2 regions of the Companilactobacillus sp. genome follow, and region 2 is predicted to be linked to the other one. Evidence: riboswitches for the same ligand, from Rfam matches in the RefSeq annotation. Region 2 holds a riboswitch; the other holds the start of a gene.
What was found. Region 2 has a riboswitch for FMN ahead of LKF16_RS02180 (ECF transporter S component). Riboswitches for the same ligand answer to the same signal wherever they lie in the genome.
Positions count from the first base shown of each region.

Region 1: it holds a riboswitch for FMN, as region 2 does, so the genes downstream of both, ribD (bifunctional diaminohydroxyphosphoribosylaminopyrimidine deaminase/5-amino-6-(5-phosphoribosylamino)uracil reductase RibD) here and LKF16_RS02180 (ECF transporter S component) in region 2, are expected to answer to the same signal.

Region 1 is NZ_JAKVLR010000001.1:1,371,075-1,387,238, reverse strand. Features, by position in the region: gene LKF16_RS06775 (zinc ribbon domain-containing protein) at 1-525, opposite strand, end outside; gene LKF16_RS06770 (MIP/aquaporin family protein) at 694-1,416, opposite strand; gene LKF16_RS06765 (DHA2 family efflux MFS transporter permease subunit) at 1,563-2,957, opposite strand; gene LKF16_RS06760 (MarR family winged helix-turn-helix transcriptional regulator) at 3,067-3,492, shown strand; gene LKF16_RS06755 (cation:proton antiporter) at 3,510-5,096, shown strand; gene LKF16_RS06750 (PLP-dependent cysteine synthase family protein) at 5,348-6,271, shown strand; gene LKF16_RS06745 (trans-sulfuration enzyme family protein) at 6,273-7,412, shown strand; FMN riboswitch at 7,469-7,599, shown strand; gene ribD (bifunctional diaminohydroxyphosphoribosylaminopyrimidine deaminase/5-amino-6-(5-phosphoribosylamino)uracil reductase RibD) at 7,727-8,794, shown strand; gene LKF16_RS06735 (riboflavin synthase) at 8,775-9,380, shown strand; gene ribA (GTP cyclohydrolase II) at 9,373-10,590, shown strand; gene ribH (6,7-dimethyl-8-ribityllumazine synthase) at 10,592-11,059, shown strand; gene LKF16_RS06720 (hypothetical protein) at 11,063-12,127, opposite strand; gene LKF16_RS06715 (Rrf2 family transcriptional regulator) at 12,345-12,794, opposite strand; gene LKF16_RS06710 (SDR family oxidoreductase) at 12,810-13,670, opposite strand; gene LKF16_RS06705 (VOC family protein) at 13,800-14,564, opposite strand; gene LKF16_RS06700 (acetylornithine transaminase) at 14,714-15,844, opposite strand; gene argB (acetylglutamate kinase) at 15,878-16,164, opposite strand, start outside.
Region 2 is NZ_JAKVLR010000001.1:426,325-442,488, forward strand. Features, by position in the region: gene der (ribosome biogenesis GTPase Der) at 1-499, opposite strand, end outside; gene cmk ((d)CMP kinase) at 512-1,171, opposite strand; gene LKF16_RS02175 (LysM peptidoglycan-binding domain-containing protein) at 1,238-2,299, opposite strand; gene LKF16_RS02180 (ECF transporter S component) at 2,381-2,941, opposite strand; FMN riboswitch at 3,008-3,127, opposite strand; gene LKF16_RS02185 (pseudouridine synthase) at 3,157-3,885, opposite strand; gene scpB (SMC-Scp complex subunit ScpB) at 4,049-4,606, opposite strand; gene LKF16_RS02195 (segregation and condensation protein A) at 4,609-5,334, opposite strand; gene LKF16_RS02200 (RibT protein) at 5,335-5,712, opposite strand; gene xerD (site-specific tyrosine recombinase XerD) at 5,727-6,614, opposite strand; gene LKF16_RS02210 (CvfB family protein) at 6,666-7,526, opposite strand; gene rhaD (rhamnulose-1-phosphate aldolase) at 7,834-8,667, opposite strand; gene LKF16_RS02220 (L-rhamnose isomerase) at 8,698-9,981, opposite strand; gene rhaM (L-rhamnose mutarotase) at 9,996-10,310, opposite strand; gene rhaB (rhamnulokinase) at 10,307-11,779, opposite strand; gene LKF16_RS02235 (MFS transporter) at 11,782-13,113, opposite strand; gene LKF16_RS02240 (helix-turn-helix domain-containing protein) at 13,245-14,213, shown strand; gene LKF16_RS02245 (NAD(P)-dependent alcohol dehydrogenase) at 14,312-15,433, shown strand; gene LKF16_RS02250 (DUF4931 domain-containing protein) at 15,524-16,164, opposite strand, start outside.

The DNA.
Region 1 (16,164 bases), 940 kb from region 2:
TCTAAGGAAGGTTAATTCTGATTTGGCATAATTAGTTTCATCTAAGAAATCAATCAATTTTCCTTCTTCTTTAGCTTTCAAAATTACTCGATTATTCTCGACAGTCGCAGTTACACCAATATCGTCATCATTAGTAGTCATCCAACTACTAATATATTCAGATTTTGATGATGAGCTCATTGTCATGTCACGATACTTTGCAGTTCTCGAGAACATAAATCCACCAACGACAATAACGATTAAAGCGATGATGATCAATGTCTTGTGTTCTTTGATTTTAGGGTTTTGCAATAAAGATTTCGTATTTGATGTTTGATTTTGTTGAGTACCATTCATTGGTTGAGTAGGTTGTTGAACTGGAGCGGCTTGTTGATTTGGTACTGCTTGACTTGAAGCACTTGGGTTTGCTGTTGGTTGCTTTTCCTCGTTCTTTGGAGCACTAAAATCGCTAACCTTTGCGCCACACTTTGGGCAGAACTTAACGTTATCTGGAATTTTTGCCCCACAATTTCCACAAAATATCATATATTTAATCCCCGTTTCTTTGTTAACCGACATGGCGATAGTTATGCTATGTCATACAATATAAATTATATAATATTCTACTATTTTTGCGGTTATGATTGTAGTTAGATTGAGGTAAATTACAAATTTAGGTAAAAAAAAAAACAGATCATAGTGATCTGCTTTTTTTTATCCGAAGAATACACTCCAGACTTTAACTGCACAAATTCCGCCAAGAATTGGTGCTACTACTGGTACCCAACTATAACTGAACTGGGATGAACCTTTGTGTTGCAATGGTAAGATTGCGTGCAAAAGTCTTGGTCCAAGATCACGAGCTGGGTTAAGTGCTGGTCCGGTTGCTCCACCAAGTGAAACAACTAGGGCCATAACTAGGAATCCTAGTCCGATAAAATCAGCTCTCAAATCGATTTTATCGGCTGTCAATGCGACTGCTCCAAGTACTAGGACAAATGTTCCTAAGAACTCGTTGATAAAACCGTTTAATTGACTATGTTCGTTATCGATAGTTGAGAATGTTCCCAAGATCGATTCCGCATTAGTCGTGTGATTGTAGTATGGCTTGTATGCAGCCACGATACAAGCTTGTCCAAAAATTCCTCCTAGCATTTGTGCTAAGACGTAGGGGAATACTTCTGCCCAAGGAAATTGTCCGTTAACGGCAAGTGCCAATGTCATGGCTGGATTGATCTGTGCTCCAGAAATACCAGCGAACATCATGGCTGGGATCATAACCCCGATACCGTAACCGAAACCTATCAGGATCCACCCCCCGTGGAATCCTTTCGTTCCCTTAAGTTCAACGTTTGCTACTGAGCCATTACCTAAAGCAACCATCAAAGCGGTTCCCATAAATTCAGCCACGCAGCGAATAAATAGTGTGTAGTGCATAAATTCTGTACCCCATAAATTTATTTGCACAGTCGAATCTCTTGCTTAGCATGGCTTTGTAGTCTTCTAAGGCCTCAAATCAGACCGTAACGATTAATAAGTATAGCACATGGCAAACGGTTGCAAGAGAAATTGTGAAAAAGTTTTTATACTTTTTTTCTTTCGTTTGTAGCTAGATTTAACAGTATTAGCGCAATTATCAAGAATATGAGCATCACGATAAATGAATTTTGTGAACCAATTGCCGTTCTCAAACCGTAACTTTTCGGCGTTGAAGCGCTTTGTGAAATAGTTACGATAGTAGATACGATCGAAGTTCCGACTGCACCAGCAAATTGTTGGACCGTGTTAAAAAATCCATTCCCGTCAGCATTTTTTTCCGGAGGTAGTTGCTTTAATCCGTTGGTCATAATGTTTCCCATGGCAAAGCCCATGCCCAGCATGAATAGCAGATAGAATGACAAGATGAGAGTATCAGATAAGTGACGTCCAAATAATACGTATAAGAACATAGCAACTATTTCGAGAAAAATTCCACTCAAGATAGGTTTTCTGGCTCCTAATTTATCAAGGATACTGCCGCCAAGCGGTGCAAAGACTGCGCCTAAAGCAGCACCAGGAAGCACGACTAATCCAGCTACCAAAGCAGTTTTTCCGTTGACTAGTTGAATATAATTTGGAAGCACAAAAGACATGCCTAAAGCTCCTAATTGGACTAGGAAAAAGGCGGCTAAATGTTGAGAATACTTGGTATTCTTTAAAACTTTGATATCGATTAATGGGTTGTTGCTCTTTTTAGATTGTTGAATAAATCCGATTAATCCTAAGACACCAATGATAAAGGGTACCCAGAAGTTGATTGGTTTTGAAACTAACATTGAAAGGTTACTGAATCCAAAGATCAAACCGACGAAGGCGATTGAGATCAACAATAAACCAGCTAAGTTCAAACTAGTTTTTTGCAAAGGATTGACTTGTTTGATTGCCAAAGCTCCCATGATCAAGGCAATGATTACAATCGGTAGCAGCAAGATGAAGATGCTTCTCCAGCCTAGTGAGTTTACTACTAGACCACCAAAAGTGGGCCCGATTGCCGGTGCGATGGCAGTGATCAGAGTACCAATCCCCATCAGCAGGCCGATTTTTGAAACGGGAGCTTGTTCGAGAATGATATTGAACATCAATGGTAAAGCAATTCCGGCGCCAATTCCTTGAATGACACGGCCGAGAACGAGAATTGGAAAAATGGGTGCGATGCTATCGATGATCAGACCGATTGCAAACAAACTAGCAGCCATGATAAAAAGTTTTTTGGAAGTAAAATTGTGTTTTAAGTAAGCGGACAATGGCATCATGATCGATGCGACCAATAAATATCCTGTCGTCATCCATTGAACTGTTGCGGTGTTAACGTTAAATTGTCGCATCAAAGTTGGGAAGGTCACGTTGGTGGCAGTCTCTACGACGACTCCACAAAATGACATCAATCCAGCAGCGACGATCGACAAAATTAGACGAGCGTTTAATTGTTTTTCTTGCATAGGTCCTCCTAAATAGTTAGAATTCGAACTAACATATGATGTTATAACATAATTCATTATAAATGTGCTAGTATAATTTTATGTTAGAAATCAAACTATGAGGTTGATTATGGATAGAATTTTTGGAGTTTTGATCAAACAAACCAATAGCGTTCTTTCGCGAGACGCTGACAAATTTGCCCAAACACTGGGATTGACACGGATGCAGATCAGCATTATCGATTATGTATCTCGTCTGGAAAACGATAAATATATTTTTCAAAAAGATATCGAATCAGAATTTAATATTCGACGTGCAAGTGCTACGAGTGCGTTAAAATTGATGGAGAAAAACGATTTATTGGTCCGGGTGCCAATGGAAAACGATGCCAGATTAAAACGAATCTTGTTGACTCCCAAATCACGACAGTTGTCGAAAAGTATTCGCAAGTATTTCTCAGAAACTGAGGATAAACTTTGCCAAGCAGTCGGATTAGACAACGAAGGCATTGTTAAAGAGGGATTGAAAAATATACTAGAGGTTTTTTCAGATTAGGTAAGTAGGTGGGAGCTATGATGGAAGTGTTTGTTTCATCGATAACAATTGTGATTGCGGTGGCTATTGCTAATATTTTGGCACGTTTTGTGCCAAATCTATCGAATACGTATATCAACCTTGCAGTGGGGATAGTATTTGGACTAATTCCATATACGGATAAACTGATTCTAAATTTTGACAACGAAGTTTTCATGTTTCTGATTGTGGCTCCTTTGTTATATTTCGAAGGACAGCAGACACGCAATAATACGATTGTTAGACAGGCTGGGTCAATTATCGGCACAGCAGTATTATTAGCCGTCATTATTGCGGTTGTAGTCGGTTGGTCGATCAATCTTATTTTTGCATTAGGATTTCCATTAGCGTTGATCATGGCATCAATCAGTACGCCAACAGATGCAACAGCGTTTGGTTCAGTTGTTGAAGGTCGACAGGTTCCGCAAAATGTGGAGAAAAATTTAAAGCTTGAGTCTTTATTTAACGATGCTACAGGAATTATTTTGTTAGCTGCCGGAATGGCTTGGTTTGAAACTGGACATTTATCTTTTGCACAAAATGCCGGTAGTTTCCTGTATTCAGCAATTGGCGGGATGATATTAGGCTCGGTAATTTCATTTTTATTAATGCTGTTTCGTCAAATGCTATTAAGATCGCACATTAATGTTATCTCATCGCAGACCATTATCTTTTTAATTACGCCATTTGTGATTTATTATTTGGCAGAAGAACTACAGATGTCTGGAATTATTGCAGTTGTCTGTGCCGGATTGATCAATAACAGTGAAGCGAGTCGCAGTCGGTTTTCCTCGCCACATCAATTTCATCTTGGCGTTTCATTAATGAATTTCATTTCGGAAGTTTTAAATAGTTTTGTTTTTGTAGTTTTAGGGATCACTTTGATTCGCATTATCCGTGATAACTTTAATGAAATTACTCATTCTTTAGTTTGGCTTTGGGTCGGAATCGTGATGTACTTGATATCGTTAATAATTCGTTATTTATATGCACAATTTGTTTTGAGAAATACGTCTAAAGATTCGATTGTTTTCTCACTTGGCGGAATCCATGGTGCCGTTACTTTAGCCATGGTATTCAGTGTAAGCAGTAAGGTTTTATCGCTTCAAAAATTCAACCTATTGGTCCTGGTTGAAACTGTCGTCATCATTTTGAGTATGATTGTTCCAACAATTTTGTTTAGATTCATTCTGCCAGGGACTGAAAATGATTCCCATATTTTGGATCAAATGAGTGTCATTCGTGAAAAAATGGTTCAAAGAGGAATTGGCCGAGTTAAAAAAATGGATATTGATGAATCGGTTCGTAAGTCGGTCATTTATGATTTACAAGATCAAAATGCAGATAATACTACTGGTGATTTTTTGCATCAGTGGCGTGGCGTTAATCAGAATGCATTTGATTTTGACGAAGATCAGAAATTACAAGAACGTCGGGCATTGATGTACGCATTTACGGAAGAACGTAAATACTTGCATGATATATCTTTGGAACACAAATTTGACTCAAAATACATATACAGTTTGACTAGTGAGATATTGCTTTCAGAATCATTGGTTTTAGACCCGATCAATCAACAAGAATGAAAAAATAATTGACAAAGTTTATAAAGAAATATAATCTTGATACATAAATCAACCGGAGGAATTCATCATGGCATACGCAAATGTTGTTCAATTAAACAGTTGTTGTTGTGGTTCGCATCTTATGCGATCCACTGATTTGCGTGCCCAGATAAATTTTGAGGGGTAAACTTAAATCAGATCAATCGTATAAGGTGCAGATTCTATTAGGAGTCTGCACCTTTTTTGTATCTTTTTAAGTTGGAGAGGGAAAAATGTTAGTAGAAAATATTTATCAGACTATTGGCGATACGCCGCTACTGAAACTAGATATTAAAGCACCTAACAATGTAAAAATTTATGCGAAATTAGAAATGTTTAATCCCGGCGGTTCTGTCAAGGATCGTCTCGGAGTCAACTTGATCGAAAATGGCCGTAAAAAGGGATTTATCAAGGATGGTACGACGATCATTGAGCCCACAGCTGGAAATACCGGCATCGGCGTTGCCTTGGCTGCACAAAAATATCATTTGCCAGTCAAGCTAGTCGTTCCCGAAAAGTTCAGTCAGGAAAAACAAATTTTGATGAAAGCGTTGGGGGCAGAAATTATTCACACTCCTTCTGAGGATGGCATCAAGGGAGCAATTGCCAAGGCTAAAGAGCTTCATGCAGAAATCGACAATTCATATGTTCCGCTACAATTTGAAAATCCGGCTAATCCAGAAGCTTATTACAAGACCTTAGGTCCGGAAATAGTGAAAGACCTTCCTGGTCAAAAAGTCGATGCATTCGTTGCCGGTTCTGGTTCCGGCGGTACATTTGTTGGTGTGACTCAAGCATTGCAAGAGGCCTATCCTGAAATGAAGGCTATCACGGTTGAACCGGAAGGCTCAATTTTAAATGGTGGTCAAGAACATGCCCATCGAACAGAAGGTATCGGTGTGGAATTTATCCCACCATTTTTCAAATCGATCAAAGTCGATGAAGTAAAAACAATCAGCGATGACGATGCTTTTTCAAATGTTAAGTGGTTAGCTGATAACGAAGGTGTCTTTGCTGGAAGTTCATCTGGTGCAGCACTAGCAGCAGCTTTACAAGTGGCCAAAGAGCTACCTGAAAATTCTACGATCGTAACAATTTTCCCAGATTCAAGCGAACGTTATTTAAGTAAAAATATTTATGGTGAAGAGGAGAAATAACATGAAATTTAATACAAAACTTATCCACGGTGGCATTAGCGAAGACAAGGCAACAGGAGCAGTATCGATTCCAGTTTATCGTTCATCGACATTCCATCAACACGAATTAGGTGGAGAACCAAAATGGGAATATTCCAGAACTGGTAACCCAACTCGTGCAGCTTTAGAATCATTAGTTGCTGACATCGAAAACGGAACGAATGCCTTTGCTTTTGCATCAGGCTCAGCAGCTATTCATGCTGCATTTTCACTATTCTCAGCCGGCGACCACATCGTCATCGGAAATGACGTCTACGGTGGAACATTCCGCTTGGTCAACAAAGTCTTGAAACGTTTTGGTTTGGAATTCACAGTCGTTGATACACGTGACCTCGATGCTGTTGAAAAAGCTATCCAAGACAACACAGTGGCTATTTATTTGGAAACACCAACTAATCCATTGCTACGCGTTTCAGATATCAAGGCTATCTCAGATATTGCTAAAAAGCATGATTTGAAGACGATTGTTGATAATACTTTTGCCACACCTTATAACCAAAATCCACTCTCACTCGGTGCAAACATTGTGGTGCATTCAGCAACTAAATATCTTGGCGGACATTCAGACGTTGTTGCCGGATTAGCAGTTACTAACGATCCTAAAATCGCCGAAGATTTAGCCTTTTTGCAAAACTCTATTGGTTCAACTTTAGGACCTGATGACAGTTGGCTATTAATGCGTGGAATCAAGACGCTCGGTGTTAGAATGCGCGTTCATCAAGAAAATACCCAAATCATTTATGACTACTTGCAAAAAAATGACAAGGTTGCAAATGTTTATTATCCTGGCAACCCTGACAGCGAAGGCTACGAAATTGCCAAGAAGCAGATGAACGGATTCGGTGCGATGATCTCATTTGAATTAAATGAAGGCCTCGATGCGAAAAAATTTGTTGAAAGTTTGCACTTGATCGACCTGGCTGAAAGTTTAGGTGGAATCGAGAGTTTGATCGAAGTTCCTGCAGTCATGACACATGCCGCTATTCCGCGTGAGATCAGACTTAAGAACGGTATCAAAGATGAGTTGATCAGACTATCTGTTGGTGTTGAAGATGACAGCGATTTGATTGCCGATTTAGAGCAAGCGTTTTCACAAATTTAAAAAATAATATTGTCAGACGATTTTTTTAGTGATAATATTCACTTTGAAAACTAAATAGATTTCTTCGGGGCAGGGTGCAATTCCCGACCGACGGTGACAACTTAAGTTGAAGTCCGTGACTCGCGTAAGCGATTGACCTAGTGAAATTCTAGAACCGACAGTAAAGTCTGGATGGGAGAAGAAAAACATGTATTATTTCATACCATAGGTGTAGTCTCTTTTGGCTACGATGTTCTCGTATGAAATCTTATTTGGCTTATTTAATGTGGCCCCGCATTTTTATGCGGGGCCTTTTTTAGTGGGGTGAATAGGATTTGGAAACACAAGAGTTAATGGATCTAGCTTTTTTTGAAGCTAAGCAGGGAGTCGATACTTGGACCAATCCCCAAGTGGGAGCAGTGATTGTCAAGGATGGACGGGTCCTCGCACAAGGTCACCATGAAAGATTTGGCGGTCCTCATGCTGAGATCAATACCTTGAACCATTTGGAAAAAATTGCTGATGCCAAGGGTGCAACAATGTATGTCACGCTTGAACCTTGCTCGCATTTTGGCAAGACGCCGCCGTGCGTCCAAAAGGTGGTCGAAGTCGGCATCAAGAAAGTGGTTATCGGTCAAAAGGATCCTAATCCAATCGTTGGCGGTAACGGCATAAAGTACTTGCTGGACCACGATGTGGACGTTGAGTTGTTGAATCAAACCGGCGGGATCAATCAAGCTTATAACTTCTTTTATCAAAATAAGCGACCACTAGTGACGTTGAAGTATGCGATGACCTTAGATGGCAAGATCAATCAGTCAAAGGATATCCGAACTTTGATTACCGGCGAAAAAGCTTACCAAGATTCACAGGAGTTGCGGTCGCACAATCAAGCAATTTTGATTGGTGAACGAACTTTAAAAATCGATGATCCGTTGTTAACGGTTCGTTCTAAAAAAATGAATTTTCCGCCATTTCGGATTGTTGTGATTCGAGATGTAAATACTGTCAGTCCGGATTTAAAAATTTTTCAAGATAAATTTTCGAAAATTTTTTTGTTAAGTCAGACTGAATCAAAACAGAGTTTTCCTGAGAACGTCCAAGTCGAAGTGTCTGATAATTGGACGCCGGATAACATTTTGGAGTTCTTAACAAAACTAAATATTGAATCATTGTTGGTCGAGGGTGGCAGTCAGTTGCAAGCTGCTTTTGTTGCGGCTGATAGAGTCGATCAAGTTGTTATTTACCAAGCACCCAAAATTTTTGGTGGTCAAAGCTTGCCGGCAATCAGGGCAAATTATCCAGCTACCGAGATCGACTTTTTACCGCCGAAGGTCACTGAACTTGGGCCAGATTTAAAAATTGAATTGAGGAGGGATGACCGTGTTTACCGGAATAATTAAAGATGTCGGCACTGTGTCTGACATTCAAAAACATGCGGAGACATTTACGTTAGCAATCAAGTTGGACCAACTTAGGAATTCTTCGCTCAAGTTAGGCGACAGCATCGCGGTCAACGGTACTTGTTTGACAGTCACAAAGCTGATTGCTGAAGGGTTTGAAGTTGAGTCTATGCCAGAAACCTTCCGTCGGACCAATTTGAGCCAGCTCGAAATTGGCAATCACGCTAACATTGAACCTGCTCTGGGTGCGTCCGAAAAGTTGGATGGTCACTTTGTTCTGGGACACGTCGATACGACAGCAAGGTTACTGGCTCATCGCTCAGACCAAAATTCAATTGTATTAAGATTTCAGATCGAGCCGCAGTATCGCAAATATATTGTTGAAAAAGGATCGGTCGCAATTGACGGCGTTAGTTTGACTGTTTCAAAGGCAACGTCGGAGTATTTTGAAGTGTCACTAATTCCGTACACCATGTCTCATACCATGCTTGGTGAATTAACCGCTGATGACACGGTAAATATTGAAACTGACATTTTAGGAAAATACATTTTAGATTCGAAAGTGGAGGCTTACCAACATGACTAGTGAAGAGATTATTAACAAAGTTGAAAGTGCATTAATACAATTGAAAAAAGGTAATTTGATAATCATTGCAGATTCTCCTGATCGTGAATCAGAAGGTGACATGGTGGGTTTGGCTGACTATGCGACTGGTGAAACGGTCAATAAAATGATCACGCATGCCCGTGGATTATTGTGCGTTCCAATGACTAAAGACTATGCCGACAGATTAGGACTTGAACCAATGGTGTCTCATGGAACTGATGCTTTTGGAACTGCCTTTACAGTCAGTACAGATGCTAAGACGACCACGACCGGTATTTCAGCATTTGACCGTGCCAAGACGATTCAAAAACTAGCTCAACCAGATAGCACCTATGACGACTTTTTCCATCCGGGTCATATTTTTCCATTGATTGCTGCTGAAAATGGTGTGTTTGAAAGAACTGGACATACTGAAGCTTCAGTCGACATGGCTAAGTTGGCTGGTGGTTCTCCGGTGTCATACATTTGTGAGGTCGTTAAACATGACGGAACGATGGCACGCTTGAAGGACTTGCGGGTGATTGCAGAAGAAAATGATCTCGAGTTGATCACGATTGAAGATATTATCAAATATCGTTACATGAAGGATTCAACTTTTTTACACGAAATTGCTAATGTGAAGTTGCCTTCTCGTTATGGGGATTTCGACTTGAAAGCATTCCAAGTCAATGATCATGATGAACCAACGTTGTTGATCAGTAAGGGCGACATTCGTGCTGATTCTCCACTGCTTTTTAGAATGCATTCCGAGTGCTTGACTGGCGACATTTTGGGGTCGAAACGTTGTGACTGTGGCGAACAACTGCAAACTGCTTTGGGAAAAATCCAACAAAATGGTTCTGGTGCAGTTCTTTATCTGCGTCAAGAAGGACGTGGGATTGGTCTAGCAAACAAATTGAAAGCATACGAATTGGAAGAGCAGGGTTATGACACTGTTGAAGCCAATGTCAAGCTTGGATTTAAACCTGACGAACGCGAATATGGGATTGCTGCAGCAATCTTGAACCACGAGGGTATCAAGTCGGTTGATTTGATGACTAACAATCCTGACAAGGTCGATAAATTAACACAATTGGGAATTGATATTAACCAAAGAATTCCACTAGAGACTAAGCCAACGCCGGAAAACGTTCATTACCTAGAAACGAAAAAAGCTAAGTTCCATCACTTATTACGGGAGGTCAACTAAGATGAGAGAAATCAGAGGAAAGATAAACGGCAAGGGATTAAAAATCGGTATCGTGGTAGCTCAATTTAATGAACTCGTGACGGAAAAATTATTACGTGGTGCGGTTAACGAATTGAAGCAATACAATGTTGAAGATGACGATATTACTGTAGCGTGGGTACCCGGTGCAGTCGAGATACCAAGAATTGCTAAAAAACTATCCGAAAGTGGTCAAGTCGATGGAATAATTGCATTGGGAGCAGTGGTACGTGGGGAAACTTCCCATTTTGACTACGTTTGTTCAACATCAGCTAACGGCATTACTGATCTTTCATTAAATGGCCAAGTTCCCGTAATGTACGGAGTACTGACAACTGAAAACATGGATCAAGCTATGAATCGAGCCGGCGGAAAAGTCGGAAATAAGGGAGCAGAGTGTGCAACAGGAGTATTGGAAATGATAGATCTAGAGCGAGAAATTGACCGGTAGGATCTACTTGTAATTCGATTTCCACATATTATTATCATGCTTGATCATGCCTTCATCTTTTAATATTGCAAAAATCATTTCATATATTTTGTCAAAGCTTGAAATATCATATCCATACTTATTACTCAATCTATACAATGTGTCAAACACTGTTTTCTTACGAGTAACTTGCTGCCCATTTTCTTCGGAAAATAGCACGGATATAATTAGTATCAACAATCCATCTTGTGTATCAAGGTCGTATTTTTCGATTACATTTGTATGTTGTAGAAAAATTTTCTTAAAAATTTTTCTTGCGTTATTCATGACTCTTTCTTGTTGATTGAGTAAAGCATCTTGAACAGTTTCCCTGTTCTCAAGAAAATAATCATTTTCCTGTCTAATGAATTCCTCACCCGCAATAGTGTGCAATGACCATTCGGAGTTTTTCACTTCAAGAGCACGTTGGATTTCTTTACATTTTTCAACTAATTTTGCCATATCATCTTCATAGATAGGTAAATCAACTTTTTTGAATGCAGATAAATATTCCAGTTTCAAATCGGAAAATATAGTTTCGATGTATCCACGTTCCTTTAGAAATTCATATTCAACATTGGGGAAGGAGTTACCCAGTTTTACAGAGTTTAAGATTTCATCAAGTCCTCTATCAATTTGGTGCTCTTTAGATTTTATTTCTTTAATAATGGACTTACTGATTCCAGCTTCTTGTTCTAAATGATTGATGCCGAAAGATTGGATAATATTATTTTCTTTAGATTTACAGACATACAGATATTTGACTCCTCGTCCACATGAACAATGTAGACGTGATTCATTTGGAAAATGTATATCAAAGGTTGGATCAATTTGTTTTTCAATAAACATCCATTCAGTCCCAGTCTCGTTAAACTGAGTTAATAGCATTGAATTCACTCTGAATCTTCTATGTTCTTCAAGAGTATCCCGTTGAGCATCAGTCAATTTATTTAATAGAATTTTGCGCTCGGCAGATGATAGATGTACTGAATGAATTGAATTGTTAATGTTCAAGCCTGGTTGTTTAATTATTTTAATTTCTTCGTCCACTGTTACGTATCCTTTACATTAGTTTTAATTGTGGTATTAATTAGACATAACTTATAATAAATGAAATTAAAATAAAAGAACTTTAGCAAAATAATGCATAAATGAAGTGAAGGATATTCCGTATTGGTTCCGGAACAAACAAAAAGGTAGTGAGAGATAATTAATTGATTATCTTCCACTACCTTTTTAAAGTTGTTTGTATTAGTCAGAGATTCTTTTAAGAATTTGAATCATCAGCTGTCTTTTTAGCATGTCTATCCAAAATTCCATCGATAATACTTTGCAATGTGATCTGCGACATTTCTTTTTCGGCAGAGCTCTGAACTCTTGCATAAGCCTCATCCAAGGTTTCTTGAATATTTCCGCCGACCAAACAATTGGGATTAGTTTTGGGATCGATATGCAAAAGATTCCGTTCTTCGTCCAGAGCCTGATAAATATCAAGCAGACTGATGTCTGAAGCTGGTCGACTTAATTTGGGGGCAACAGTCCCTGGCTGAGTACTCAACAAGCCGGCTTTTTTCAAAAGCGACATTAATCTTCTGATCAGACTTGGATTTGATTCAACGCTGGACGCAATCATTTTACTTGAAAGGTCACCGTCTTGAAAAATATCAACGAATGCCAAGATATGCACGGCATCGCTTAATTTATGTGAATATTTCATTGTTCACACCACACCTTAAATTTTGGCAAGAACTTCCTTAGCTGAATCTACTAAACTTGGTAATTCGTGACCCAAGACTTCAGGTAAGTCATTGCTGTTTGAATCTAGGGTACCATCATGTATCCAAGTTTGAAAGCTTGTCATCATATCAGCAGTAGCTTCGTCCATACCTGAGTCAAGACTAGCCTGCTTAAATTCGGCGTCAGAAACAGATTTGATTTCAAAATCGTTACCCGTAGCAACTTGTAAAGCTTTTGCTAAATCAGCATAAGTCACGGCTGGTCCGGCGAATTCATAGATTTTTTTCGGATCATTTGATAGTAAAACTTTGGCAGCAGCTTCAGCGTATTCGCGTTCTAGTGCCCAACCAGTTTTTCCATCGCCAGCAGAATAAATAAATGGCGTGTTAGCCTTTGCTCCTGCAATAAAGCCCATTTCGTTTTCCAAATACCAGTCGTTTCTCAAAAATGAGTAGGCGATACCTGAATCTTTGATCAATTTCTCAGTTTCGATGTGGTCTTGGGCTAAAGGAACGGTTTGTTCAGTTGCACGTGGGAAACTAGTATAAGCAATAAATTTAACATTAGCTTTTTTTGCAGCTGCCACGACGTTTTTATGTTGTTCAAGTCTTGGCGTTGCTTGACCTGGTTGCGATGAAATAAACAGCAGACGGTCAATTCCTTCAAGGGATGCTGCTAGTTGATCAGCATCTTCATAAGAACCAGGACGGATCTCAATTCCTGCTGGCAAAACTTTCTTAGCTTTGTCTTCGTTTCTTGCTAAAGCAACAATGTCCTTAACATCGACTTTTTCTAAAAGTGTTTTGATGGCTTGGCCACCGAATTTTCCAGTTGAACCTGTGATTGCGTATTTCATTATATAAGATCTCCTTTTGATCGCTGTTACTTTATAAGTAACTTGTGATTTATATAATAACACGTTCGAATATTAATACAAGAATTTTGTTTAAAAAAAATACACACCGCAATGGATGTGTATAAATGGTTATTCAAATTGTAAATTAGCATCGCCGAATTTTAAGACTTTACCAGCTAAATCCCCTGAGTTGGTAAATACTAAATCGGTGATGTGATTCCTAGTTCCGGACGTGAAGACGATTTGTTTGAGTCCAAAATCAATTACGAAATCTTGTCCTTGTCTAATTGGACTAATACCGACAAATTGCCCCCATTTTATCGCCATTATTTCCGGATTAGATACGCGGTAAATAGCTTGTTTTACCGTAATTCCCTTACGCTTGTGATCAACTAGCAATCCCTTTTTGATCAAATTTTCTTTTCTGATGTAATCAGGGTTATTCCATTGAACTACGTAAGGATAAGGTGTTTCAAAGAATTTGTTTCTAACGAAGAAAATTTTCCAAGTGATCAAATTGCCCTTGGGATCCATTCTAGTACCGGTCTGGATATCTTCAACCGGGAAATTTTGTGATAATAAGCGCTCATGAACGGATTGAATATCGTTGGTTCTAAAACCAATCGTGTTAATGTGTTGCTGCGGTAAATCGTGAATGCAGTCATAGATAGATGTAGCACCGTCGCGGACGACATGACTAGCTAGCTCAGGATTGTAGACGCTCATCAATTCGATGTAGTTCAAACCGAAATATCCAACGGCGTTTGAGGTTCCCCATTGCTCGTGTTTCCCGCCATAATGAAAGGTGATGCCTAGATCGTCAAACCATTTAATGGCACCATCGATATCATTGACATCAATAATAGTGTGATCCCATTTTAATTTTTCTACCATGCAATAGACTTCCTCTCGCAAACTATTTCATTATTAAATTTATATCACTTTATCGACAAATTCAATAGAATAACTTTTTATTATAGGGAAAACCTATAGGTTTTATAAAAAAAACGCGATATCTAATTAAAGATAATCGTGTCTTTATTCTATGAAAGGACTTGTTTGATTTTTTCAATACCTTTTGAAAGATTGTCTTCATCCATAATAAGTGGAGGGAGCAAACGGAGGGTATTGTGCTTGGCTGAGAGTGTCAGCAAGCCTTCGTGATGTAATTTAGTAATGATATCTGAAACGTTAACGGATTCATCTAAATGAATTCCGATCATAAATCCAAGACCAGTGATATCCGTCACGACTGGCAATGGTTTGATCTCGTCATTTAATTGTTTCCATACTAATGTGGATTTAGCCTGAACAGAATCAAGAAATTCTGGAGTCAGTTGTTCCAGAACTCCATTCGCCGCAGCCATTGATAATTTGTTGCCACCAAAGGTTGTTCCGTGAGTTCCTGGTCCAAAAGCACTAGCCAGTTTCTTTTTGCCAATCATCGCACCAATTGGGGTGCCGTTTCCTAGAGCCTTAGCAGATGTAATAATGTCAGGGTCTAGGTCGAATTGCTCGTATGCAAATTTTGTTCCGGTTCTTCCGATACCTGTTTGTACTTCGTCAATGATCAACAATACGCCGTTGTCGTGACAAGCTTTTTGAATATCAGCCAGCCAAGATTTATCAGCAACATAAACGCCACCTTCGCCTTGGATAACTTCAAGAATCACGGCTGCAAGATCTGAATTGATCATTGAGACAGCTTTTTCATCATTATAGTCGGCAAATTCAACATCGGGGACTAATGGGAAAAAGCCTTTTTGAATATCTGGATTTCCTGTCAGTGACATGGCACCGTAGGTACGTCCGTGGAATCCATTGTTGAAAGCTAGGACTGTGGTCTTGCCAGTGTATTTACGTGCCAGTTTAAAGGCTGCTTCGTTAGCTTCAGTACCTGAGTTACAGAAAAAAGCTAATTGGTCGTCATTAGTTAATTGATCAGCGACCTCGTCTTGAATTTGGCTCTCGTAAAGATTAGAGATATGCCACACTTTGTGTAATTGAGATTCGACTTTTTCCATGATTACCTTGTTGCTGTAACCGAAGCTACAAACACCGATGCCACTAGTAAAGTCGAGATAAGTTTTATTATTGTTGTCGGTCAGATAAACGTCATGTCCTTCGACTAGATCGAATGGAAACCGAGCATAAGTTGGGAAAACGTGTTCCATAATGAACCTCCAGAAATATTTTGATGTTAGTGATTAGTATTGAAATTGAGTTCCTGGACGACCTAAGTCGTTGGTGATAAAGGTTTGATTGACGCCATTTTTCAAAGCTCTGAATGAAGCTTGGATCTTTGGCATCATGCCTGACTTGATCACGTCCTTTTGGAACAGTTGGTTGGCGGCTGTTTCGGTCAGCTGTGGGACAACTTTGCCAGAATTCAGCACGCCGGGTACATCGGTCAATAAGACTAACGATTCAGCGCCTAATTGAATAGCAATCGTGGCAGCGGCCATGTCGGCATTGACATTTAGCCAATGACCAT
Region 2 (16,164 bases):
CATCGGTTGGAAATGCCTTAACGACCTCATCCAATAGATCTCCTAATCCGGTACCTTGTGAACCGGAAACTGGATTTGGATCACCAAATCCCAATGAATAAAAGTCATAAATATTTTGACGTTGCTCTGGATTATCGGCTTTATTGACCGCTAAAATAACCGGTTTCTTAGTCCGATAAAGAATCTTGGCCACGTCCTCGTCTTCTTTTGTGACACTGTTTTGACCATTGACAATAAATACGATCACGTCGGCCTCATCGATCGCAATTTCGGCCTGATTCTTGATCTGAACTGTCATTGGTTCATCCGACATGTCGATACCCCCGGTATCGATCAAACGAAATTCTTTTCCTAGCCAACTTGCACGTGCGTAAATACGATCCCGGGTAACGCCAGGCGTATCTTCAACGATCGAAAGACGTTCGTTAATGATTCTGTTAAAAATAGTTGATTTTCCGACATTAGGTCGACCAACTAATGCAACTACTGGAACTGCCATGTGCATCCCTCCTTATTTGTGTGAATTAACAATTTCTGAAACTTTTTGAACAACTTGTTCGATGGTCATATCCGACGTATCGACTTCGATGGCATCATCGGCCTTTTTGAGAGGAGAAATTTCACGATGTGAATCCTTGTAATCACGTGCCTCAATTTCATCTTCTAATGTTGACAAAGGAGTATTGATTCCTCTTTCAACGTTTTCTTTGTATCTTCTTTGAGCCCTGACCTTGACGCTGGCGATTAAAAAGATCTTGACTTCTGCATCAGGTAAAACTGTTGTGCCGATATCTCTTCCATCCATGACAATGTTAGTATCATTAGCTAAATCACGTTGCATGTCAACTAATTTTTCACGGACTTCTTTGATTGCTGAAACTTGTGAAACGTTATTAGTGATAACTTCGCTTCTGATCTCATCTGACACGTCTTGTCCATCTAAAAGAACTCTTTGACCATTATCAGTATTTAAAAATGTGATCTCATGTGTATCCATTAATTGTAAAATACCAGACACGTTACCATAATCCACTTGATTATTTTTTGCAAGCAAAGTGACTGTTCGATACATTGCACCAGTATCGCAGTACACAAAGCCTAGATTTTTGGCGATCAATTTTGCGATCGTACTTTTTCCAGCTGATGCTGGACCATCAATTGCAATTTGCATTCGAATTTACTCCTATTAATTATAAATATAAAAAAAGACAGGAATTGACCTGTCTTTTATTTTACATTATTTTGTGCGTAATTGTGTACCTGGAGATAAAGTTGATACTCCTGGATTTAATCCTTTAAGAGCTTCAATAGTCGTTCCGTTATTAACAGCGGCACGATACCAACCCTCGCCTTGCTTAACAGTGTAGTATGATGATCCACTTCCTGTTGAAGCTTGGCCAGATGATTGGGTACTGTTTGAAGCAGTTGTTCCGGTTGAACCAGTTTGGCCATAGCCAGTTGATCCCGTTTGACCGGATGTTTCTGTTCCATAATTACTTGAAGAATTATCAGAGCTTGTTGAATCAGTAGTTTCATTTACAGTACCAGAACCATTGGAGCTGTCGGAGTCTGAGCTAGACTTCTTAGAACTGCTAGATTTCTTGGTAGTAGAACTCTTCTTTTTGGTCGAAGCCTTCTTCTTGGCTGATGATTTTTTTGAGTTTTTATCTTGCTTTTCAACTGATTGCTCAGTTTGATTATTGTCTAAATTGCTGTTGCTGCTGTCCCCATGAAAAAAGTACATTGCAACTGGAATAAACATCAAAGCAATCAAAATAATTACCAAGACTGCAACTAAGGTGTGATTTCCACGTTGCTTACTCTTGCTGACAGCTCGAGAAACATGGCCAGATTCATCTGTATCAGAGTCAAAGGTGTTTTCCCATGGCTTGTCATCTTCTGAATTATTCGCATTTTCTTCACGAGTTGGAGTAGCTTGAGCATTTTCTGCAGAATTCATAGCAGAACCTGCTGCAACTCCAGCTCCAACGGCTGCGGCTTTTTTCTCATCACTTTGTTTGCTGGCTTGTAAATGATCGACTGACCCCTCAGGTACTTGATCATTGGCAGTATTTTGGGTATTCGGATTTGAACGAGGAACGTTGTTCACAAAATCGGAACTTGTCCCAACGTCTTTACCCACAACGCTGTCGGAATTATCAGGCGCTGATTCGTTCTCTGAAGACACCAGATTATACTTACGTAGATCCTCTGGGCTAACCGAACCTTTCCGACTTAATCCCTCAGTCGATGCAGGGATCTTTGAACCGGAAAAATTATTATTGTTATTCTCGGGCATTAAAATCCAACCTCCTAATTTCTATCCTTATTAGAATAGCATATTAAGTTAAATTTTTTCTTAAAAGATTTTTAAAAATGCCTAAGATTGATGCTGAAATTTGAAATGTCCTTGTAATCTTGGATAAATTACCAAGACACCAACGCAAGTCAATAATGACTTAATTACATTAAATGGAATCACACCAGTAGCTACGTACTGTGGAAGTCCCATGTTTAAATGCATCCCGACAACATTCATGTATAGCGGCATCACCACGAATAAATTCAACAATGACATGATGATCGTCATAACCACTGTTCCAGAAACAATCGCCATGGCCTTTTTATTGCGATTCCAAAAATAAGTAAATGGCAGCAATAACGAGACTGCACCCACAAAATTAGAAAAATCGCCAATTAACCCGGCAACTCCTTGACCAGTAATGATCCAATGACAAAGAGTTTTGATAAATGCGATTGAAATTCCTCCGACAGGTCCAAAGAACAATGAACCAATCAGGGTCACGATATCGCTGAGATCAACCTTCAAAAACGGTAGCCAAATCAAAACAGGAAACTCGAAAAACATGATGATCGTTGCTAATGCGGCTAAAATTGCAACTCCAACTAAACTGTGAAACCGATAAGTACTTCTTCCCATAAAATCAACCTCTCCGCTGATTTCCGAAGAAAAAAGGCCTATTTTGGGCATACCAAAACAGACCTTCTCTGTTTTCTTCCATCTAGACTTTAACTATCGGTTTAGGAATCTCACCTAATCAACCAGAAAAACTGGGTAGCGGACTGTACCGCCGGTCGGGAATCTCACCCTGCCCTGAAAACCAACTATTTAATTTATAAATTCACTATATCAGATTATTTTCTTTCCTTCAATAGGGCAACTTCCTGGCGTGTTAAATTGCGATATTTACCCGAAACTAACCCATCTAAAGTCAAGAAATCGTAACGTTCACGCGACAACTTTTCAACTGGATGCTTCACACGTTCGAACATATTTTTAACTTGATGATTATGACCCTCATGGATCGTTAATCTTACTAATGAGGAGTTCTTCTTAGTATCCTTTGATAGCACTCGGACTTTAGCAGGAGCTGAAGTATAATCCTTGAACTTGATCCCGCCCTCAAGCTGCTTGATCTCTTCAGTCGTCAACTGACCTTCGATTTTGGCAACATAAGTTTTGTCGACATGATATCTAGGATGCATCAATTGATTTGCAAATTCCCCGTCGTTTGTTAACAAGATCAAACCTGAAGTATCGTAATCGAGACGTCCAATTGGATAAACCCGTTCAGGAACGTCTTCCTTTAAAAAGTCGGTAATAACTTTACGATCCTTATCATCTTTAACTGCAGAAATAACTCCACGTGGTTTGTACATTAAGATGTAACGTTTTTTTTCAGATCTTAATGGAACTCCATTAACCTCGATTTTGTCATGGTTATCAACCTTAACGCCCATTTCGCGAACGATTTTTCCATTAACGCTGACTTCGCCGTCAGCAATCATTTGCTCTGATTTACGACGGGATGCGATCCCTGCATCTGACATCGCTTTTTGCAAACGAACTTTATCTCCACTCATTTGATTTCCTCGTTTTTTTAAATTATAGAACTTGGTATATTTCTTATTCATTGAACATTGTATAGATTGAGTCTGCCACACGCAACCAATGACCTGATCAAGACCTTAAATTTGCAAAAAAATATAGTCGAACCTTGATTCGACTATAAACATTAAAAATTTACTATTGGTCCATTTCCACGTTGTCAAAAAGATCAATGTTGCCTTGGGGATTTTCAAAATGTTCAATTTTAGGTAATTCATCCAACTCTTTGATTCCAAAATAATCAAAGAAATAATCGGTTACCACATATAAGTTTGGATGACCTGGAACGTCTTTTTTACCATCTTCTTGGATCAATTTTCTGGCGAACAAGGTATTGACGCTTCCAGAACTTTGTACGCCACGAATTTCATCGATCTCGATCCTTGTGATCGGTTGTTTGTAAGCAACGATCGATAACACCTCAAGAGCTGCTTGACTCAATTTGGTTCCGAGACCAGATTTGAAAAATCTCGTCAATAAGTCAGCATATTCACTCTTAGTGACCAATTTAAAAATCTTGTTATATCTGACTAATTTGATGCCAGATGACGTATCGTTTTGTAATTTGATCTCGAGCTGTTCCAGATTTTGACGAACAGCCGAAATATCCATCCCGGTCAAGGTCGCGATATCGGATTCCGTAATGCCTTGATCTCCTGCGACAAATAATAATGCCATAATTTCTGCTTGATACAATGTTAATTCCTCAATTCAATAAATAACTCGCTTCTTAAATCTGCTTGATGTGCTACGATAACTTGATTTCTGACCATTTCCAAGATTGCCATAAAGTCAGTCACGACTTCTTCAACATCGTTCTTGGCTTTTAATAAGGACTTAAAGGCAATCTTACGCTCATGTCCCAAACGACTTAAAATCGACTTTTGCGCAGCTTCAATCGAAATGCTTTCTTCTTCGATCATTTCTGTTTTGGGTGCGTGTTTTGCCTGATTGTGGAGCAATTCAGTATAGACGTTTGCTAAATCGTCAATTGCAACTGAACCAGGTAGTAAAAACTGCTCCAGTTGCGTCTTCGGAACGCTTGGTTCTTTATCGAACAATCTGTCTCTTTTGGCTTCTTTTTCTTGAAAATACTCTGCCACACGTTTAAATGTTTGATATGTCAAAAGTTGCGACACCAACTCATCACGAGGATCAGACTCGTCAAGATCGTCTTCGATCTCATCGGGCGCTTTGGGTAATAAAAGCTTACTCTTGATCGACATCAACGTCGAGGCCATAACTAAGTAGTCGCCGGCAATATCCAGCTGCAAAACTTTCATATTATTCAAATAATCTAAATATTGCTGCGTAATATCAGCAATCGGGATATCATAAATATCAATTTTAGATTCCTTGATCAAATGAAGCAAAAGGTCGATTGGCCCTTCAAAATCAGTCAGCACTAATCGTAATTTTTCCATTTAGTCTGATTCCATTTCTTCTTTTTGACTCTCAGTCCATTTTCTGAGTTCGTCCACTAAACTAAAGCTTCCTAATATGGTGTAATTAGGAAATTTACGTTTGATGTCGTCAAATATTTTGAAATGATTTGACTGTGAACGATAGGAAGGGTTTAAAGAAATATATTCGATAAAAACTGTCTTGGTTGAAAATGACAATGCTACGATTCCAGAATAATCTTCAACATTGCTTTTCCAAAGGTACAATTGGCGATTTTCATCCTCATCGTAGAGTTTCAACTCTTGCTCCAAATTGGACATGTCCTTTAAATCAGGGATATATGACAAAAATCCCATCGCAATTTTCTGATTTTCTTCTCGATTATACTTGGTTAACATCCCTATTTCACCTCCTAAGCACGTGGATGTGCTTGTTCATACACTTGTTTCATTCGAGTCTGATTGATATGAGTATAAATTTGCGTGGTCGAAATATCTGAATGCCCAAGCAATTCCTGGACGACTCTTAAGTCAGCTCCATTAGCCAATAAATTCGTGGCAAAGGAATGTCTTAATGTATGTGGAGTTACATCCTTAGTAATGCCCACTTGTGCAATGTACTTTTTGATCATTCTCCAAATCGATTGGCGCGTTAATTGCTGACCACGGAAATTAAGAAAAACTTGTTTCTTATCGCCATATCTTTCGATTAAATCATTTCTGGTTTTATCAAAATAAATATTTAACCACTTGATGGCAGTCTTCCCAATCGGCAATAAACGTTCCTTGTCGCCTTTACCGATGGTTTTGATCAAACCTAGGTCAAGATGCAAGTCGTCCATTGTCAAATTGATCAATTCGCTGACCCGTAGACCTGTCGCGTACATCACTTCAAAAATTGCCCGATCACGGATACCCAAAGGTTTATCAACGTCAGGAGATTCAATTAGTGAAACGACTTCCTCCATTGATAGGACAACTGGTAAATGCTGCGCTTTTTTAGGTGCATCAAGTTCAGCCATTGGATTAGCTTCGATTTTCCCAATAAGTTCCATCCACTGATAAAACTTCTTTAAAGTCGAAAAAATCCTGATCTCGCTAGTCTTGGATTTCCCGCTCTGATCTTGATATGCAAAAAAATTAGTTATCTGGAAGTGGTCCTCAGGATAACTCTGCATATTATTTTGTTCTAAATAATGACTGTATTCTAATAGATCCTGTCGATAGGATAAAATCGTATTTTGAGATAATCCTCTGTCAAGCCTTAAATATCTTGAATAATCATTAATTACATCTTTCATATATTGGCAGTTTACTTGTACCTTCTCACTCACTCAAAACACTCCTACCCATCACTTCAAATATGTGAAGCCATCCTTTTGTTCAATTTTATTTTGTTTCATTAAATTACCTAATGCTCGTTTAAAACTACCCTTGCTAATACCAAAGTATTCTTTGATATCGTTGGGGTCGCTTTTATCGGTATATGGTATTTTTTTGTCTCTAGCATGTTCTAAGACGGCCATGATCATTTCTGCATCCGGCGTGATCTCTTCGTAAGCACGTGGCTTCATCGATAAATTCAAGCGACGGTGACTAGAACCGATGACACGAGTTTTAACTTCTTGGCCAATTCTTAATGGTCCATCTTGTTCATTAGAGTGGATAAAGCCTAAATAATAGCTGTCAGTCAAAACAAATGTTCCTGATTCGCGAATCGCAATTACGTGGCCAGTTTCATCACGATTTTTTTCCTTATCGCTGGCTGAACGAGCTAATTGCATGTATAAATTCAAGTCAGCCAATTTGCCCCAAAGACGTCCTTTGTGGTCGACGTCAAGCGCAACCATGACACGGTCGTCTTTTTTAGGCCACTCAGAATGCTCGAGCGGCAGGTCATCTAAGGAAACCACGATATCTTTGTCCTTTAAACCAGAATCGACAAAGACACCCAAGTCAGTCCGAACTTCTTTGACTGTTGCGTAATCCCAAATTCCCTTCATGACTTTAGGCATAATAGTAGTTATTTTGTTTTTGTGGCCTTTGGTCTCGTAAACGAAACCAGATAATTCATCCCCAATTTCCGGAATTTCATCTAGTTCGCTTAGATCCATGGCAAAAGTAATACCTTCGATCTGAACAAAGGCTTCATCTTTATTTAAGTCAGTAACTGAGCCTGACAATACATTACCGTACATCTCTGAAATATCCATAGTTCACCAATTTTCTTTAATTTGCTACTTTATTTTACCAGTAAAAATGGTATATATGGCGATTTAACACAATTGTTAAAAGATATTAATAAAAGAATCAAAATTTGCTAAAACACGGAGTAAAATTTTTGAAAAAAAAAGAGTGTGACAAAACATGGTCAGAGCCCTCCGCCTAACTACGAAATCGACCTAATTCAATTTTGAATTAGGTCGATTTCGTAGTTAGGCGGAGGGCTCTATGTTTTGTTGCACGTTTATGCTGCAAGTTTGTAAAAAATAGCAGTTATGTCACAGCCCCTTTGGGATATTAATTATTAATTGGTTCCATCGATAAGAAATCTGGGTTTGGAGTAACACCGAATGATTTAGCGAGATCACGTAGATCATCGTCAGTGATGCTTTGTTCGATGTTGCCGCCTTGGCTTTGAATTGCAGTGTAGATCATGCAGGCCTTTTCGACTGTCTCGATCAAGCCGTATACTTCATCCATGCTGTCTCCACAAGCAAAGATTCCGTGGTGTGGCCACATAACTACTCTAAATTCGTTCATCTTATCGGCAGTTGCTTGGCCAATTTCGTTTGTTCCAGGAGTCATATAAGGGATGATACCAACTCCTTCTGGGAAGACTACGAGAGATTCAGCTTGCATCTTCCATAACAAACGACTTACTGAAGCTTCGTTCAACTCATGAGTAAATGATAATGCGACCCAATTAGTTGGGTGACAGTGCATAACGACACGTTGGTTATTGTCGACTTTTTGACGAGCAATATGCGTCATCAAGTGAGCTGGGAATTCGCTAGTTGGTTGTCCACCGTCATTAAAGCCCCAGATCAAATCAACTGAATTTCCTTCTTCAGTGATTCTAACTAGTCCGGCATCACGTTCTGGATAGTTATGAACATTCTTGAAGTAACGTCCGGTACCAGTTACTAAGTAATATTGACCTGCTAGAGGGGAGGCGTCGAATTTGATTGGAATGTTTCTCAATGTCTTGCCCAAGTCATCAAATTGATCGACTTCGTCTTGAGTCAAACGAAGACTGACGTTACCCCCATTTCTTTCATCCCAGCCATGTTTGTGTAACTCATTAGTGATCTCAGACATTTTTTCAACATATTTTGAATCAATAAACTTCATAATCAAATGCTTCCCTTCTACTTTTTTGAATTAGTTATTTACAAGATTTGTATCACGTTTGAATTGAACGTCTTTTTCATATTGGTGAATGTTGTTCAACCAGTCAGTGCCAACAGGTACATCGTTTTGGAGACAGAATTCATCCCAAACTGCGCCGAATGGATATGATTTAAGTTCTTCTGTTTCAGCCAATCTAGTTGTGAAATCAAAATTTAACTCAGCCTGTTTCAATGAATCGATTGGTTCAAGCATTGCTTGCAAGATTGCCTTTTGAGTTGCACGAGCTCCAACAACCCATGCAGCAACACGGTTGATCGTAGCATCGAAGAAATCAAGTCCAATGTTGGTCTTGCTTAATTCGTTATCGCGAACAAGTGAACGTGCAATACGTACTAAGGCTTCATCAAAGATAACAACATGGTCACTGTCCCAACGTACTGGACGTGAAACATGTAGCATCAAACCTTTGCCGAATGGCAAGAAGGCTGAGAACTTATCAGAAACATCTTCTGTTGGGTGCCAGTGTCCGGCATCAATTGTCCAGAGCTTGTTTCTGCTGATTGCGTAATTGTTATAGAAGAGATGTGAACCGACTGTGTATGATTCGATTCCAGTACCGAATAGCTTACCTTCAAAGGCTTCGATCGTATTCTTTTCGTCGTAATCTTTAGCAATGATCTGGTCGAGTGAATCGATCAATCTCAAACGAGGGGATGCCTTGTCAATTGGGTTGTCTTTAAATCCATCTGGAATCCAGAAGTTATTAACTGATTGTTGACCTAATTCTTTACCAAAGTAGTTAGCAATGGCACGACTTCTCTTACCATGTTCGATCCAGAAGTCACGAACATCTTTGTCTGGACTAGCCAAAGTAAAGTTATCTTTGACCATTGGATGTGAGAAGAATGTTCCGTTCATATCTAGTCCAACATGTTGTTGTTTAGCCCAGTCGACCCAATAGCTGAAGTCTTCGGGTTCTAGTTCATCAAGGTCTTTTTTCTTATCGGTAACCGCATAGATAGCATGCAATTGAACCTTGTGGTCGCCAGGGATCAATGAGAGTGCTTCGCTAAGGTCGCCAGACAATTCATCTGGGGTTCTGGCGATTCCGGGATAATTACCACTTACGCCAATACCACCTGTTAATTCTTGATTTGGGAACAAGAATCCATGGATATCATCTCCTTGCCAGCAATGAACTGACAATTTAACTTTCTTTAAGTCTTTTAGTACTTTGTCTGTATCAACGCCAATTTCTGCGTAACGATCTTTGGCTACTTGATAGGCTTTTTCTACGTTTTCTGTACTTGTCATTTCAAATTCCTCCATTAATCTAAGTGAAATACTTCGTCTAAGTCGACTGTTACAGGACTCTTATCTGGATTGGTATCCATGAGTGGTTCCATATAAGCCCACCATTTTTTAGCTGCGTCAGTTTTAGCAATATCGTTGTACTTTTCAATATCGTCAACTTCTAGATAAGCGAACAATTCGCCGTTATCTTTGTTTAAAAAAATCGAATAGTTGTGTGCTCCGGCAGCTTTTAAGGCTGCTCTCATTTCTGGAAAAAGATTATTGTGTCTCTTGGCGTATTCGTCATAGGCATCTTTATGTAAATACATGATTTGTCCTAATCTTTTCATTTCACAGTCGCCCTTTCATTATTTTCAAGAAATTCTTGATATTTCTGTAAGACATCCCCATATTTATTAGTTTCAGGATGGAACGTCTTGACGCCATATGAATCGCGAATCAATTTTCGAGCTTCAGCAATATTTGTCAAATCGTTTTTCGTGATCATCTGAACGATCAAATTGCCAATTGCGGTAGCTTCGCTAGGCCCAGCATAAACGTTGATGTTAGCCAAAGTACTAGTTAACTGATTCATTAATTTAACGTTTGAGCCACCACCAACAATATTTAGGGACTCCAGTTTGTAGTCCAAGATCTTATTTAGTTGTTGGATCTCGTTTGCATAATAAAGTGCGAGATTTGAATAAATTGCCATTGCTAATTCACCGGGTGTTTCTGGCACCTTTTGATTAGATTCTCGACAATAAGTCTGGATCGCATCGATCATGCTATCTGGATTAGTAAACCGTTCGTCATTAACATTGATGAATTGTTGAAATGGCGTGACTTCCCCAGCTTGTTCAGCTAATTCTGCAAAGCTATATTCATCATTTAGTTCATGTTTGAGACATTGAACCATCCAAAGTCCCATAATATTTTTCAAGAAACGATAGGTACCATAAGCACCCCATTCATTGGTGTAATTACCCTTAAAGGCTAGTTCGCCGTTTTCTGGAACGTTCAATTCGGTTCCTAATAGCGACCATGTACCTGAACTAAGATATGCCCAGTGGTCTCCTTGACCTGGTGTACCTAAAACTGCTGAGGCAGTATCGTGAGTCGCTACGGTAACGACCTCTGTTTCTGGCAAGTTGTACAAGGTATGCCACTTGTGACGAACATTTCCGAGAATAGTTCCAGCTTCAACCAGACGTGGGAACTGATCTTGCGAAACGTTGACCTTGTCCAATAAGTTTTCATCGAACAATCCTTCACGAAGGTTCAGCATTTGCGTAGTTGAGGCATTTGTAACCTCAGTTACGGCATTACCAGTTAATACATAACCAATATAATCTGGGATCATCATGATCTTGTCGGTGTTTTTGAGATCCAATTTGCTTTCTTCATATAATTGATAAAGCGTGTTGAAGTTTAAAAATTGAATCCCAGTCTTTTTGTAGATGTAACTTTTTGGCAGATCCGAGGTTAATTCTTGCATCGCATTCTTAGTTCTCGCATCGCGGTAACTGATTGGATCTTGGATCTTTTCACCATTCATACCGACTAAGACATAATCGACTGCCCAGGTATCAATTCCTAAGGTAACTTTGTCATATCCTGCTTCTTTGACTTTTTCTAGGCCCTTGAAAATCTCATCTAGAATTGAATCGATTGCCCAACGGTCATGGCCATTTTCTTTTGTAAATCCATTTTTAAAACGATGCATTTCTTGAAGCTTCAATTTCTTATCTTCGATCGTACCTAACATGAGACGACCGCTTGAAGCTCCAATATCAACAGCTACATAAGCATTTGCCATATCTAGGCCTTCTTTCCGTCAGAAGTTTCTTCAGCAGTAACGGATGATTCATTAATTGTCTTATCAGTTGAAGTTGATTGATGATATCTTTCATAAGTGATCTCATCAAGCGACTTGCCACGAGTTTGTGGTGTCCAGATTGTACCAATTACTAGTGAAATCAGTAGTAGGACGATCATGAAAATACCGGCTGCTTTGAAGCCCATGGTCGATAAGATAGTTGGGAAAATTATTGACCAAACACCTGTCGTTGCCCGAACAACGAAGAACATAACACCTTGTGAACCGGCACGATATTTAGTTGGGAATAGTTCAGTTGCCCATAATGCATACCAAGCTTGAGCACCAATTCCGGCAGAAACACCCCAGAGGATTACGAATAGCCAAAGGCTAGTCCAACTCATTCCAGTAAAGGTCAAGATGATCCAAGATGCGGCAGCCATTGCAGCACCGACAAAGAAGAAAATTCTGTGGTTAGCTTTGTCGCCATATCTAGCAAATCCAAAGTAAGTAGCTAAGGCTGTAAAGATCCAAAGTACTGCTTGTAGTAAGTTAGCTTGTAGATTAGTTAATCCACCGGCTGTTTCGTAGACGTATGGCATAAAGAATCCCATTGCCCCGGCAACCAAGTTCCAGAACATGTAAACGCCGATCAAGAATAACAATGATTTAACGCTGACTGAACTTGAAAATAGATCTTTATAAGGATGTGGCTTTTCGCCAGTAAGTTTTTCTTTAGCTTTTTGTTCTTCCCACTCTTCTGATTCGTGGAGTTTTCTTTGTAGCGACCAAGCAATAAAGGCAACTACAAACAAGATACCGAATAAAATACGATTACCTAATAAACCAAGTGGAGCAAACAATACTCCGAGAATAAAGATTATTGCTGGACCCATTGACCAAGCAAACTGCGAAATACCAATATTCCTTGCCCGATCATTAGTTTCAGAGGTTTCTGAAATGTAGGTCCATGATGCAGGAACACCAGCACCAACGGCGATACCAGTAACGGTAAATCCTAATAGAAGCATTGGAAAATTCATCGAGAACATTACGATCAATGCCCCTAACATGTATACCAACATGTCATAAGTATAAATAATCTTACGTCCGTACTTATCTGATAGATGTCCACCAAACAAAGCACCGATAGCTGCACCAAACGCGTTGGCGCTTAAAGCTCCCAATAGCCCAACTTCAAAGGTATTGAGATTAAACTGATTTGTCCAAAGAGTTAACCCACTGGCTCCGGCAACAATACAACCTGAATCTAGGAAGTTTGTTAGCGAAACTGTAAAGGTCGTCTTCAATGAACTTTTATTTGAATCACTCATAAGTTCACCCCATTTAATTTTTTGAAGAAAACGCTGTCACCAAATTGCAAGTTAAATATAACCGCTTACATCAAAGTGATACAATAGCAGTTGAACAGATGTTTAGTAACAAATTTACAGGAGGAATATTCATGGATTCACGAGTGTTAGGGCGTTTAAGGCAACATGAATTAGTCGAAAATGAGCAATTAAAAACAGGTCATCATGTCTCTGACCTGCCTAATAAAGCGATAAGCAAACAAAACTCCACTCAAAAAGTTAAAGTCTTGAATAACTATTTTTTTAGAAATAGGGATGTTTATATTAGTAAACACGACCGCTTTGCTGATTACCCGACCCATTCTCATCAGTTTTTGGAGATGAACTATATGCTTAATGGTAGCTGCGATCAAATCGTGGATGGCAAAGAAATTCACCTAAATAAGGGAGATCTACTGCTGATCGATGTCGGCTGTTCTCATTCAATCAAAAAATTAAACGAAGCTGATCTATTGATCAACCTGCTATTTCGTGATCAATCTATTAGTATTAATTTGTTAGATGATATGCGCCGCAGTAATTCAGTTTTGTACGATTTTTTGATCAACCGTGTTTCTGGCTCTGATAATTCGCTAAAATACATCATTTTTCGGAATAATATCGATAACGATATCCAATACACGATGGAGGACATCATAACTGAGTATTACTCCAAACGAGAATTCTCGGATTCCATCATCAAATCCTATCTATCCATACTATTAACGAAACTGGTTAGACACTATCATGTTCCGACGGATCAAAAAAATCCTCAGCAAAAATTAATGGTCCAGATCTTAAAGGATATCTCAACTGACTTTCGAACGATCAATCTGACTGATCTTGCTAAAAAATATGGATATAACAAAAATTACTTGAGCAATTTTATTAAAAAAGAAGCTGGAAAATCCTTTAGTACCTTGGTCATGAACCAGCGCTTGATTCAGGCTCATAGTCAGATCACTTCGACTACCCTGCCGATTTCAGAAATTATTGATAACATTGGCATGAAAAACAAAACTAGTTTTTATAAAAAATACAAAGCCTACTACTTAATGATGCCTGGCGATGAAAGAAAATAACGAAAATCGATTTGCATTTTCTGAATAAATGTGAAATAATACACAACTGAAGAAAGCGTTGCCATAATTTACATTAATTTATGAGGTGGATATTAATTATGAAAATCAAAGCAGCAGTTGTAGATAAGGTCAACGACCCATTTGTCATTAAAGATGACGTTGAGTTAGCTGACGTAGAAGATGACGGTTTACAAGTTAAGGTCGTCGCTTCTGGTATTTGTCATTCTGACGAAGCATTAAGAAAAGGCGATGCAGCTTTTAGTTTCCCAGTAGTCCTTGGGCATGAAGGTTCAGGTATCGTTGAAAAAGTTGGTAAGAACGTTAAGAACTTTGAAGTTGGCGATCACATTATTATGTCATTTTATTCATGTGGCGAATGCGATAACTGTTTAAGAGGAATTCCTACACAATGTCGTAAATATGCCGCATCAAACTTGAGTGGTACTCGTCCAGATGGTTCAGACCACTTTACTGAAGATGGACATCACGTAAGCGATATGTTCAACCAATCATCATTTACTACTCATACCGTTATCAATAAGAGAAACGCCGTTAAAGTTCCTAAAGACCTTGACCTCCGTAAACTTGGACCTCTTGGCTGCGGCTATGTAACTGGTAGTGGTACTGTCTTTAATACTTTACAACCAAAACCTGGCGATACAATTGCCGTATTTGGTACAGGTGCTGTTGGTTTAGCTGCCATGATGGCAGGTAAAATTTCTGGATGTGTCAACGTCATCGCTGTCGATATCGTTGAATCACGTTTGGAACTGGCTAAAAAGCTTGGTGCTACTGACGTTATCAATAGTTCTAAAGAAGATCCCGTTGAGGCTATCAAGAAGATCACTGGCGGACTTGGCGTTAACTGGTCAGTTGATACTACCGGTGTTTCAAAAGTTATGATGGATTCAATCGGTGCTTTGACACAAGGCGGAACTTCAGCAACAATTGCAGTTACTCCACATAATATCGATCTAAGTACTTGGAACGACCTTTGTGTTGACGATAAAAAGGTTGTCGGCGTCAACATGGGTGACTCAATTCCACAAATTGATATCCCTCGTTTGATCAAGTTCTACAAGATGGGGATGTTCCCATTTGACTTAACTGAAAAATTCTTCGACTTTGACCAAATCAATGAAGCTGACGCTGAATCTGTCAGTGGCGAAACGATCAAACCAGTCTTGATCATCGATAAGGATTATCAACCTGGAAAATAATCACCCTTAAACGAGACCTCAGTCTCGTTTTTTGTTTACCCATTTAACGCAAAAAGGGATCTAGAATTTAATCTAGATCCCTTTTTGCGTTTAATTATTTGAATTTATTTCCTGACAATGAGCATTTTCTTGTAGTCTTGATAATAAGACATCGCGAATCCCACTGACCTGCTTATCGCCATCGCGTTGAGATAATCGATAGCCAACAAAGTATGGAGAAACGACATATCGAGGAACGACTTTACAAATTATTTTTGAATACTCTTTGTAAAAGAAAATATTGTAAGAATCGAACTTCCCTCCATAAAAATCATCAAGTACATATTTAACGGTAACTCGAGCGAATTCTGCTAAGTTATCGATATTTGCTGCATCTGTGATAATAATATTAAATTCCACAAATCCCATAATTGGCTTTTTGGAAATGTTTAATTCAATTCGATCGGATTTATAGACACGCATGCCATTAAAGTTTTCAGCCTCGACATGCTTGTAGCCATCGACCTTCTCTAATCCGATGATCTGAAAATGTGGATGACGTAAACTGCCCCCAGACAATGGACCAAAATTTTTGTACATCAAAACACTAGTATATTTATGGCTCTTGATCATTTTATTCCAGCACTTATAAATATATTCAAAAACCTGGCGATTCTTTTCAACGGAATACGTCGAAATATCTGCATCATGGTCACTGGATTCGATCAGTACTGTCTGATTAGTATCGAGCA